One region of the Nonomuraea coxensis DSM 45129 genome, then DNA from elsewhere that is predicted to be linked to it. Evidence: riboswitches for the same ligand, from Rfam matches in the RefSeq annotation. Region 1 holds a riboswitch; each other region holds the start of a gene.
What was found. Region 1 has a riboswitch for cyclic di-AMP ahead of Nocox_RS25135 (CHAP domain-containing protein). Riboswitches for the same ligand answer to the same signal wherever they lie in the genome.
Positions count from the first base shown of each region.

Region 2: linked by a shared signal. The riboswitch ahead of Nocox_RS22930 (CHAP domain-containing protein) and the one ahead of Nocox_RS25135 (CHAP domain-containing protein) in region 1 are both predicted to bind cyclic di-AMP.
Region 3: linked by a shared signal. The riboswitch ahead of Nocox_RS20440 (CHAP domain-containing protein) and the one ahead of Nocox_RS25135 (CHAP domain-containing protein) in region 1 are both predicted to bind cyclic di-AMP.

Region 1 covers NZ_CP068985.1:5,321,185-5,324,445, forward strand. The annotation lists gene Nocox_RS25125 (aldo/keto reductase) at 1-233, shown strand, start outside; gene Nocox_RS25130 (Gfo/Idh/MocA family protein) at 254-1,207, shown strand; cyclic di-AMP (ydaO/yuaA leader) riboswitch at 1,329-1,464, shown strand; gene Nocox_RS25135 (CHAP domain-containing protein) at 1,477-2,166, shown strand; gene Nocox_RS25140 (PadR family transcriptional regulator) at 2,262-2,846, opposite strand; gene Nocox_RS25145 (class II aldolase/adducin family protein) at 2,955-3,261, shown strand, end outside.
Region 2 covers NZ_CP068985.1:4,874,180-4,877,440, forward strand. The annotation lists gene Nocox_RS22920 (GNAT family N-acetyltransferase) at 1-285, shown strand, start outside; gene Nocox_RS22925 (hypothetical protein) at 419-772, opposite strand; cyclic di-AMP (ydaO/yuaA leader) riboswitch at 1,111-1,252, shown strand; gene Nocox_RS22930 (CHAP domain-containing protein) at 1,267-1,947, shown strand; gene Nocox_RS22935 (TetR-like C-terminal domain-containing protein) at 1,967-2,461, opposite strand; gene Nocox_RS22940 (FBP domain-containing protein) at 2,402-2,605, shown strand; gene Nocox_RS22945 (helix-turn-helix transcriptional regulator) at 2,723-3,261, opposite strand, start outside.
Region 3 covers NZ_CP068985.1:4,392,961-4,396,221, forward strand. The annotation lists gene Nocox_RS20435 (hypothetical protein) at 1-1,017, shown strand, start outside; cyclic di-AMP (ydaO/yuaA leader) riboswitch at 1,236-1,382, shown strand; gene Nocox_RS20440 (CHAP domain-containing protein) at 1,395-2,039, shown strand; gene Nocox_RS20445 (MFS transporter) at 2,117-3,261, opposite strand, start outside.

The DNA of each region.
Region 1 (3,261 bases):
CGGCGCTCGCGGTGCTGTCGGGGAAGCACGGCAGGACGCCCGCCCAGATCGTGCTCCGCTGGCACCTGCAGCTCGGCAACGTGGTGATCCCCAAGTCGGTCACGCCGTCGCGGATCAAGGAGAACATCGACGTGTTCGGCTTCATCCTGGACGCCGAGGACATGGCCGCCATCGGGGCGCTCAACCAGGGCAAGCGCCTCGGGCCGGACCCCGACACGTTCAACGGCGCCTGAACCCTCTACGATCTCGCCTTGTGCGAGATTTTGCGTGGGGCATAGCGGCGACCGGCGGCATCGCTCAGACCGTGGGGGCGGCCATCGCGGCCGAGCCGGGCATGCGGGTGGCCGCCGTCGGCTCCCGCGACCTCGGGCGGGCGCGGGCGCTGGCCGCGACGCTGGGCGCGGAGTCGGCGTACGGCTCCTACGAGCACCTGTGCGCCGACCCGGCCGTGGACGCGGTCTACGTCGCCACGCCGCACGCCCAGCACCTCCCGGTGGCGGCGGCCGCCATCGCGAACGGCAAGGCCGTGCTGTGCGAGAAGCCGCTCGCGGCGAGCGTGGCCGACGCCGAGACGATGGTGCGCCTGGCGCGTGAGGCGGGCGTCTTCCTCATGGAGGCCATGTGGATGCGGTTCAACCCGCTGATCCGCCTGATCGCCTCCGACGAGCGCTTCGGGGAGATCCGCTCGGTGCAGGCGTCCTTCGGCTTCGCGCACCCCTATGACGCCGCGCACCGGCTGTGGGCGCCGGAACTGGGCGGCGGCGCGCTGCTCGACCTCGGCATCTACCCGTTCGGGCTGGCGCAGCTGCTGCTCGGGATGCCGGAGAGCCTGCGGGTCACGGGCTCCCTCGCGCCCAGCGGCGTGGACGCGGAGGCGGCCGGGCTGCTGACGTACGCCGGGGGGCGGCACGCCGTGGTGGCGACCTCGTTGCTCGCGCACTACCCCAACTCCGCCCACGTCGTGGGCACCGGCATGCGGGCGGAGATCCCGGCGGCGTTCTGGGCGCCGCAGCGGATCGTGCTGTCCGCGCCCGGCATGGAGCCCGAGGAGCACGTGCTCGATCCGGCCGACAACGGCTACGCGGGCGAGGTGCGCGAGGTGCGGGCCGCCGTGGCCGAGGGGCGGACCGAATCGGCGATCATGCCGCTTGACGAGTCCCTTGCCATGATGGTGCTCCTCGCCGACGCCCGGCAACAGCTCTCCTGACCTGGCTTTTATGGAGTTGTAATCTCTTGCCGTGTGTATTACCTTATGGTGCACCTCAGGGCATAAGTCCGTTTTGTCGGATTATGTCTGACCATCGCAAGTGAGATCACATCACAGGATCGTCCTGTGACCGCTGAATCCGCCACGCGCGGAACCGGGGACCCACGTCCTTCGGGGTGAATCGGCACCACGTGCCGTAGGACAGCTTCCACGTCCGAACCCGTCAGCTAACCCGGTAAGCGGCATGGAAGCAAGGAGTAACCCCCTCGATGGCCAAGCACCGCTTCACCGCTGCCCAAAAGCTGAGCCTCGCCGTCATCGGCGCGACCGTGGCCGCCGCCACGTTCGGCTCGCAGGCCGCGTACGCCGACACCCCTCCGGTCACCGGGCAGCACGGCGGCAGCACCCTCAACAACCCCGCGGAACGCTCCGCCCCCCGCGCCCGCGCCCAGGAGAGCAGGATCCAGGTCACCGCCGACCAGGTGCTGGCCGTGGCCCGCTCCCAGGTGGGCACCAGCGAGAACTCCGCCGGCGGCGGCACCCCGTACCAGCAGTGGTACGCCGCCTCGCAGCGGGCCGCCGAGACCATCGCCCGCGACGGCGGCACCCCCGCCGGCTACCTCAACGCCCCCTGGTGCGCGATGTTCGTCTCCTGGGTCGGCGAGAAGACGGGCGCCCGCCCCCAGGTCGGCTGGGACGCCTACACCGTCACCCACGCCAAGTGGTTCAAGGCCAACGACCGCTTCGGCACCCTCGCCAAGCCCGGCGCGGTGGTCTTCTTCGCCTGGGACGGCAGCAAGAGCCTCGACGCCATCGACCACGTCGGGTTCGTCGTGAAGGACAACCAGAACGGCACCATCTCCACCATCGAGGGCAACACCGGCAACGGCAAGGTGGAGGAGCGCGTCCGGCCGAAGTCGCAGGTCGTCGGCTACGGCTACCCCGAGTACGCCTCCTGACCTCCCTCCCGCACGCCCCCTGACCTTCCGCACGTACGAGCGCGTGTCCCTTTCGCCCGGGGACGCGCGCTCGTCGGCGTCGGCGGCCCCGCCCGTCAGGGCGGCGTGGGCTCCTCCAGCAGCCGCAGGCTCTCGCGGGCCCACGCGGCGCGGGCCGTCGCGACGGCGATCTGGCCCGCGAAGACGTGCGCCTTCAGCGCGGCGATGCGGTCGTGCTCGCCCGCGGGGCGGTTCTTCAGCCGCTCCTTGAGCAGGGGCGTGTCCTTGGCCAGCAGCGCCTCCCTGTGCGCCCGCCACTCGGCGGCGAGCTGCTCCTGCTCGGCGATGAACGCCTTGAGCACCGACGCCGCCCGGTCCGGCTCGATCATGTCGAAGAACAGCGCCTGGAGGAAGAACGCGTCCCGCGCCGGCGGCGGGGTGTGGGCGGTGCCGAGCCAGGCGCGCAGCTCCGCCAGGCCGCGCTCGGTGATGGAGTAGACGGTCCGCCTCAGCCTGGTGCCCCGGATCTCCTTCTGGCCCTCGATGAGCCCGGCCTGCTCCATCTGGCGCAGCGTGGGATAGATCTGGCTCTGCGGCGCCGACCACACCCAGCGCGGGGCGGCCTCGAAGAAGCGGGTCAGCTCGTACCCGTTCATGGGGCGCGCCTCCAGGACGCCGAGCAGCGCGTGCTGAAGCGACATGCCCTCCAGCATAGGGAGAGCCTGATCCGTTCCTCTAGAACAGGTATGGAGATACATGTATTGTCCTCCCTGTCTTCGGAACGATCTCGCGAGCAGGGTGGGCGACCGATGGAGCACTTACCGGACGAGCTGTCCAGGGCCGGGCGGGCGCTGGCGGCGGCGGGGCTGGTGACCGCGTTCGGGCACGTCTCCGCCCGGACCGGCGGCGACCGGCTGCTGATGACGCCGCCGGTCCCCCTCGGCACCCTCACCGCCGCGTCCCCGTACGCCGAGATCCCCCTCGACGCCGCCGACCTGCCCGCGGGGGCGCCGCGCGAGGCGTGGATCCACGTCGAGATCGCCCGCGCCCGCCCCGGCGTCCTGGCCGTCTGCCGGGCGCAGCCGCCCACCGCCACCGCCCTCGCCGCCGCCGGGG
Region 2 (3,261 bases), 450 kb from region 1:
GCCCAGGCCGAGATCGGCTGGACTCTCGACCCACGTCACCAGGGGCACGGCTACGCGACCGAGGCAGCCGCGGCGCTGGCCAGGCTCGCCTTCGACAAGCTGGGCGTGCACCGGCTCTACGCACGGCTGGATGTGGAGAACACCGGGTCCGTGCGGGTCTGCGAACGCCTCGGGATGCGCCGGGAGGCGCACCTGGTCGAGAACGACCTCGACGGGGATCGCTGGGGCAGCGAGTACATCTACGCGGCACTGTCCGCGGATCTCGGCGGTCGATCAGGCGATTGAGCCCGACGCCGCCTGCGGTTCGCGATCGGCGGGCTACCGCTGATCAGTGCACTCGGCCTCCAACCAGTCGCTGTCGCAGCTGGTGGAATCTCCGATCACCTGACATGTGGCCTGCCCCCGGCTGGGATTGCGATCAGGGAGTGGAAGCCGCTTCGCGTTCGGCGAGGTACTCGTCGAGGAGGGTGAACAGGGTGTCGATGACGAGTTCTTCCTGATCGGCGGAGAGCTCCCAGTGGTCCCAGGTGGCGAGAGCGATGTGGCGTACCTGTCCTGACCAGTGGTGACTGCAGGTCTCGCCGCGACGGGCGATGAGCCATTCCGTCCACCCCCGCAGGCCAGGGCCGCCGTGGCGCTTGGCGTGCTGGTCATAGCCTTCAAGGAATGCCTCCAGGCCTGCCAGTCGACCGCCGATGACGAACATCCCTAGGCGGCGTCTGATGGTGGCGAAGTACTCGCGCTCGCTCATCTGGGTGAGGGGCTTGGTCATGAACGATGTTCTCACCTGCCCAAGGCGCTCGGCAGGCGGATCGAGGAGCAGGTCACGCTGATGCGCCGGCTCTGGCCCATCTCGCCATCGGCACGATGCGGGCGGGCCGTGGCCGCCGCGCTCGGACCGGAACGCGGCTGAGAGCACACCGGCACGTTACCTTCGCCGCCCGTCATGAGGATTTCGTGACCGGGGAATTACGCAGGTCAGAGGGGTGTTGTACAGTTCCGTGGGCAGGCCCAGACCTCAGCCTTGGAGCGAGTGACCAGAGGGCCGCGCTCACCTGCGTCCGCATCGCGGGCGCCGCGTTCGATCCCACTCCCACCGCGGGCGTCCGATGCCCGTGGCCGCTGAATCCGCCACTGGCGGAACCGGGGACCCGTTCTCCACCGGGGTGAATCGGCACGTCCGCGTGCCGTAGGGCAGCTTCCGCACGCCCGAACCCGTCAGCTAACCCGGTAAGCGGCATGGAAGCGCAAAGGAGCAGTCCCTTCATGGCCATCAGCCGTTTCATCCGTGCCCCGAAGCTGAACGCCGCCAAGCTGGCGCTGAGCGGCGCCCTCGCCGTCTCCGCCCTGGGCGCCACCGCCGCCGTGACCGCGGCCGCCGACAGTGCTCCCGCGCGGCCCGCGGCCGCCGCCGCCGCCCAGCAGGGCGTCAGCAACCGCGACGCGCGCGTGAACGTCACCGCCCAGCAGGTCCTTGACCTCGCCCGCGCCCAGGTGGGCACGTCCGAGAACACCGCCGGCGGCGGCACCAAGTTCCAGCGCTGGTACGCCGACTCGGCCCGCGCCGGCGAGACCGTCGTGCGCGACGGCGGCAACAGGAACGCCTACCTGAACGCCCCCTGGTGCTCGATGTTCGTCTCCTGGGTCGGCGAGGAGAGCGGCGCCCGCTCGCAGGTCGGCTGGGACGCCTACACCGTCGCCCACGCCAAGTGGTTCGCCGCCAACGACCGCTGGGGCAGCGAGGCCAGGCCCGGCGCCGTCGTGTTCTTCTCCTGGAGCGGCAGCAAGAGCCTGAGCGCCATCGACCACGTCGGTTTCGTCGTCAAGGACAACGGCGACGGCACGATCTCCACGATCGAGGGCAACACGGGCAATGGCAAGGTCGAGGAGCGGGTCCGCCCGACCTCGCAGGTCGCCGGCTACGGCTACCCGAACTACGCCGCCTGACCCTCCTCGATCCTCGGGCTCACTCCTCGGGCGGCCAGTTGCGCAGCACGGAGTCGAGGGCGTCGAGGGTTCTCGCCCAGGACACGTCCGCCTCGCGCGCGGTGCGGCTGAAGCCGCCCTGCGTCTCCAGGCTGACGAAGCCGTGGAAGGTGCTGTGCAGCATGCGCACGGCGTCGGTCTGGGCGGGCTCGGGCAGGTCGTAGCCGCGCAGGATGGCCCGGGTCATCTCGGCGTGCCTGCGGGCGGCGCTGGCGTGGGCGGTCTCGTCGTCGAGTTGGATCTGCGCGGCGGCGTACCTGCCGGGGTGTTCCTTGGCGTAGCCGCGGTAGGCGTCGGCGAAGGCCACCAGGGCGTCCTTGCCGGCGCGGCCGGCGAGGGCGGCGGCGGCCCGCTCGGCGAGCTCGGCCAGCCCCAGGACGGCCACCCGTACGCGCAGCTCCTGGACGTCCCTGACGTGGGAGTACAGCGCGGCGGGCTTGACCCCGAAGCGGCGGGCGAGCGCCGAGACCGTCACGCCGACCTCGCCTGCTCCCTCTACCTGCGCGGCCGGAAGGAGGCCGCGGGCGGCGGCGTCGTGGACGAGTCCCTCACCCTGGACGACAAGCTCGCCCGCACCCGGCGAAACCTGGACGCCTTCCTGGACAAGGTGGCCGCGTGACCCCCGGTCAGCGCGCGCCCGTCCGGAAGGCGTCCGGAACGAGGCGCGGTAGGACTGCGGCGTGACGCCGGCCACGGCCTTGAACCGCTCGCGGAACGCCGTGGCCGATTTGTCGTTCTACGCGCCCGGCTGCGGGGGGCCGCCCCCGCCGGTCAGCCGCGCGCCGAAGGACCGGAGCGCGGCGCGGAAACGGGCCGGCTCCTCGACGGTGAAGGGGGCGTCCAGGAACGCGAGGCTGAGCAGCAGCCACTGCCAGGTGTCGAGCGCCAGCACGGCCCTGGTCCGCCGCTCCCCCAGTGCCTCCAGGTCGGCGTCCTGGTAGGCGAACGCGTCGGCGACGTCGGCCAGGGGCGCCTCGACGGTGAGGACGACGCGCTCGCGGTCCTTGCCGAGGCCCTGGCGCAGGTAGTCGAGCGCGGTGCCGGCGGGCAGGGGGCGGGGCTCGTACGTGCTGGTGGAGACGCGCAGGCCGGTGACGCGGTCGAGGCGGAAGACCCGCCAGTCGTCCTTGGCGGTGTCCCACGCGAGCAGGTACCAGCGCAGGTTGTGGTGCACGTGCCGGTAGGGCTCCGCCCGGCGGGAGGTGACCGCGCCGTCCTTGCCGGTGTAGTCGAAGGCGACGACGAGCCGGCGCTGGATCGCCTCGGCCAGCTCGG
Region 3 (3,261 bases), 930 kb from region 1:
CGGGCCGGTGACGTCGCCGGGGAGCCGGTGGACGGAGCGGACTTCCTCGACGGGCTCACCGCCGCCGGGCTCCTCGACCCGCCGGGGGAGCAGCCCGACCCGCGCGGCCGGGTCAAGTGGATCGAGGGAGTGAGCCCGGGGGCCGCGGCCCGGCTGTTCGGGCCCGTCGCCTGGTCCTGCTACGGGGCCGCCGCGGTGCTCTCCGCCGGGCTCCTGCTGTTTCGGCCCGAGCTGCGCCCGTCCTGGCAGGACGCCTGGTTCCTGCCCAGCCCCGGGCTCTCGGCGTTCACCTGGCTGCTGCTCGCCATGGCGTGCGGCGCCGTGCACGAGGCCTGGCACTGGCTGGCCGGCCGCGCGATCGGCGTGCCGGCCGTCTTCCGGGTGAGCCATCGCGGCCTGTACGTGGTCTACGAGACCGACCTCACCCAGATCGTGACGGTGCCGCGCCATCGCCGCCACGGCGTGTACCTCGCCGGGATGGCCGTCGACGTCGTGCTGCTGGCGGCGTCGCTGGGCGCGCGGCTGCTCGGCGTGGGCGGCGTCGCCGGCGACTTCCTCGCCGCCGTCTCGCTCCTCCTGGTCGTCAACCTGGTCTGGCAGTGGGCCGCGCTGCCGCTGCGCAGCGACGCGTACGCGCTGCTGGCCAACGCGCTGCGCTGCCACAACCTCTACCGGGCGACGTGGCTGACGGCCAAGTCCCGGCTGTTCCGGCTCAGCCCGCCCGAGGCGGACGAGCTGGCGCAGATGTCGGAGCGCGACCGGAGCGTGGCCCGCTGGTTCGTGATCCCGTACGTGGCCGGGATCGCCGTCATGGGCTGGATGTTCGCCACCGTCGTGCTGCCGCTGGTCGTCTCCCTGGGGCGATGGGGGCTGGAGCGGCTCGCGAGCGGCTCGGTCACCTCGGCCGGCTTCTGGGAAGCGCTCGCCGTGGCCGTCTACATCGGCGTGCAGCTCTGCGTGCCGCCCGCTCTCGCCCTGCGCGAACGCCGGCTGCGCCGCTCCGGCCGGCTCCTCTGAGAGCCGAGCGGCGGGCGCGTGGGTAAAGAAATCGCTCGCCGATCCCCGCCTGTGCAGGGGATCGCGTTGCGGAGGGCAGACCCGCGCTTGCATCTCTCTGTGAGGTTCGCTTACCTTCGAGGACTTAAGGCGTACGCCAGGCAGGCGCAAGCATGTCGCGTGACGTCTCCACATTGCCGAGACCGTGTCTCACCAGCATGAACCGCATGTGTCGAGGTGGGACGCGGCCGCCGAGTCCGCGATCTCGCGGAGCCGGGGACCCATGTGTTTCCGGGGTGAATCGGCGTGCTCCACGCGGGCGCGCCGTAGGGCACTTCCACGCCCGAACCCGTCAGCTAACCCGGTAGGCGGCAGGGAAGCAAGGAGCAATCCCCGTAATGCCCAAGCACACCTTCGTTCGTACCCTCATGCCCGCGAACCTCTCCAGGCTCGCCGTCGGGATGAGCGTGGCCGCCGGTGCCGTTCTCGCCGCCGGCCCGGCCTTCGCCGCCGACCGTGACTCCCAGGAGCAGGCCCGGAAGCCCGCGACCCAGGCGAGCGCGCAGACGGTGCTGCGGATCGCCGAGTCGCAGCTCGGCGTGACGGAGAACGCGGCCGGTGGCGGTACGCCGTTCCACAGCTGGTACATGTCTTCGCAGCGGGCCAAGGAGACCATCGCTCGTGACGGCGGCAGCGTGCAGGCGTACGCGAACGCCCCGTGGTGCGCCATGTTCGTCTCCTGGGTCGGCGAGAAGGCCGGCGCCCGGCCCACCGTCGGCTGGGACGCCTACACCGTCACCTACGCCAAGTGGTTCCAGGACAACAAGCGCTGGGGCACGCTGGCCAAGCCCGGCGCCGTCGTCTTCTACGACTGGAACGGCGGGAGCACCTCGGGCATCGACCACGTGGGCCTGGTGAAGCAGGACAACGGCGACGGCACGATCACCGCGATCGAGGGCAACACCGGCAACGGCAAGGTCGAGCAGCGGATCCGGCCCAAGTCGCAGGTCGTGGGCTACGGCTACCCCGACTACCGCGCCTGACGGAGCTGGGAACGCGCCCCCACCTCGGATGGGATCCGGGAGCGGGGGCGCGTCCGTGATCGGTGACGGGCGCCGGCTCACGTACGGGAGACGGTGGCCTCGTCGCCGGCCGGCGCGGCGGCGCGGGTGCGCAGGGTCGCGGCGGCGATCAGAGCGCCGGCCAGGGCGATGGCGGCGGCTCCCACGAAGGCGGCGGAGAAGCCGTCGGTGAGGGCCGGCAGGTCGCCGAGCCGGCCGGCGCCGTTGGCGGCGGCGACGGCGGTCATGGCGGCCAGGCCGAGCGCGGAGCCGACCTGGTAGCTGGTGTTGACGATGCCGGAGGCCAGGCCGCCTTCCTCGGGGCGGGCCGAGGAGATGGCGGTGCCGAGGGAGGGGATGAAGGCCAGCGACATGCCGAGGGCGGCGACGAGGCCGGCGGGCAGGACGTCGGTGGCGAAGCCGCCGTCCGGGCTGATCAGCGACAGCCAGGCCATGCCGGCGGCGAGCAGGAGCAGGCCGCTGACGGTGGTGGCCTTGGGGCCGAAGCGCCCGATGGCGCGGGGCGCCAGGACGATCATGCCGATCATGATGAGCACGGTCATCGGGAGCAGCGCGGCGCCGCTGGGGAAGGCGCCGTAGCCGAGGACCTGCTGCAGGTAGAGGTTGAGGAAGAACCACATCGGGATCCACGCGCCGCCGAGCAGGAACTGGGTGAGGTTGGCGGCCGACAGGCCGGGGGTGCGGAAGATGGACAGGCGCATCAGCGGTTCGCGGCGGCGGGCCTGGATGGCGACGAACGCGGCGAGCAGCACCACGGCGGCGGCGAGCGTGATCCAGGTGCCGGCCGAGCCCCAGCCGATCTCGGGGGCGCGGACGACGCCGTAGACGGCGGTGCCGAGGCCGAGGGTGACGGTCAGCGTGCCGAGCACGTCGATGGAGCCGCGCCGGGCGGGGGCGGCGGGCATCAGCGGGCCGGTGGCCAGGAGCGCGACGACGGCGATGGGGATGTTGATGTAGAACACCCACGGCCAGCTCAGGTATTCGGTGATGAGGCCGCCGAGGAAGACGCCGGCGGTGCCGCCGGCGGGGGCGGCGGCACCGTACAGGGCGAGGGCCTTGGTCAGCTCCTTGGGGGCGTGGCCGAACAGCATCATCAGCAGGGTGAGCGCGGACGGGGCGATCAGCGCGGCGCCGACGCCCTGGACGGCGCGGCCGGTCAGTTCGACCCACACCTCGGGCGCGA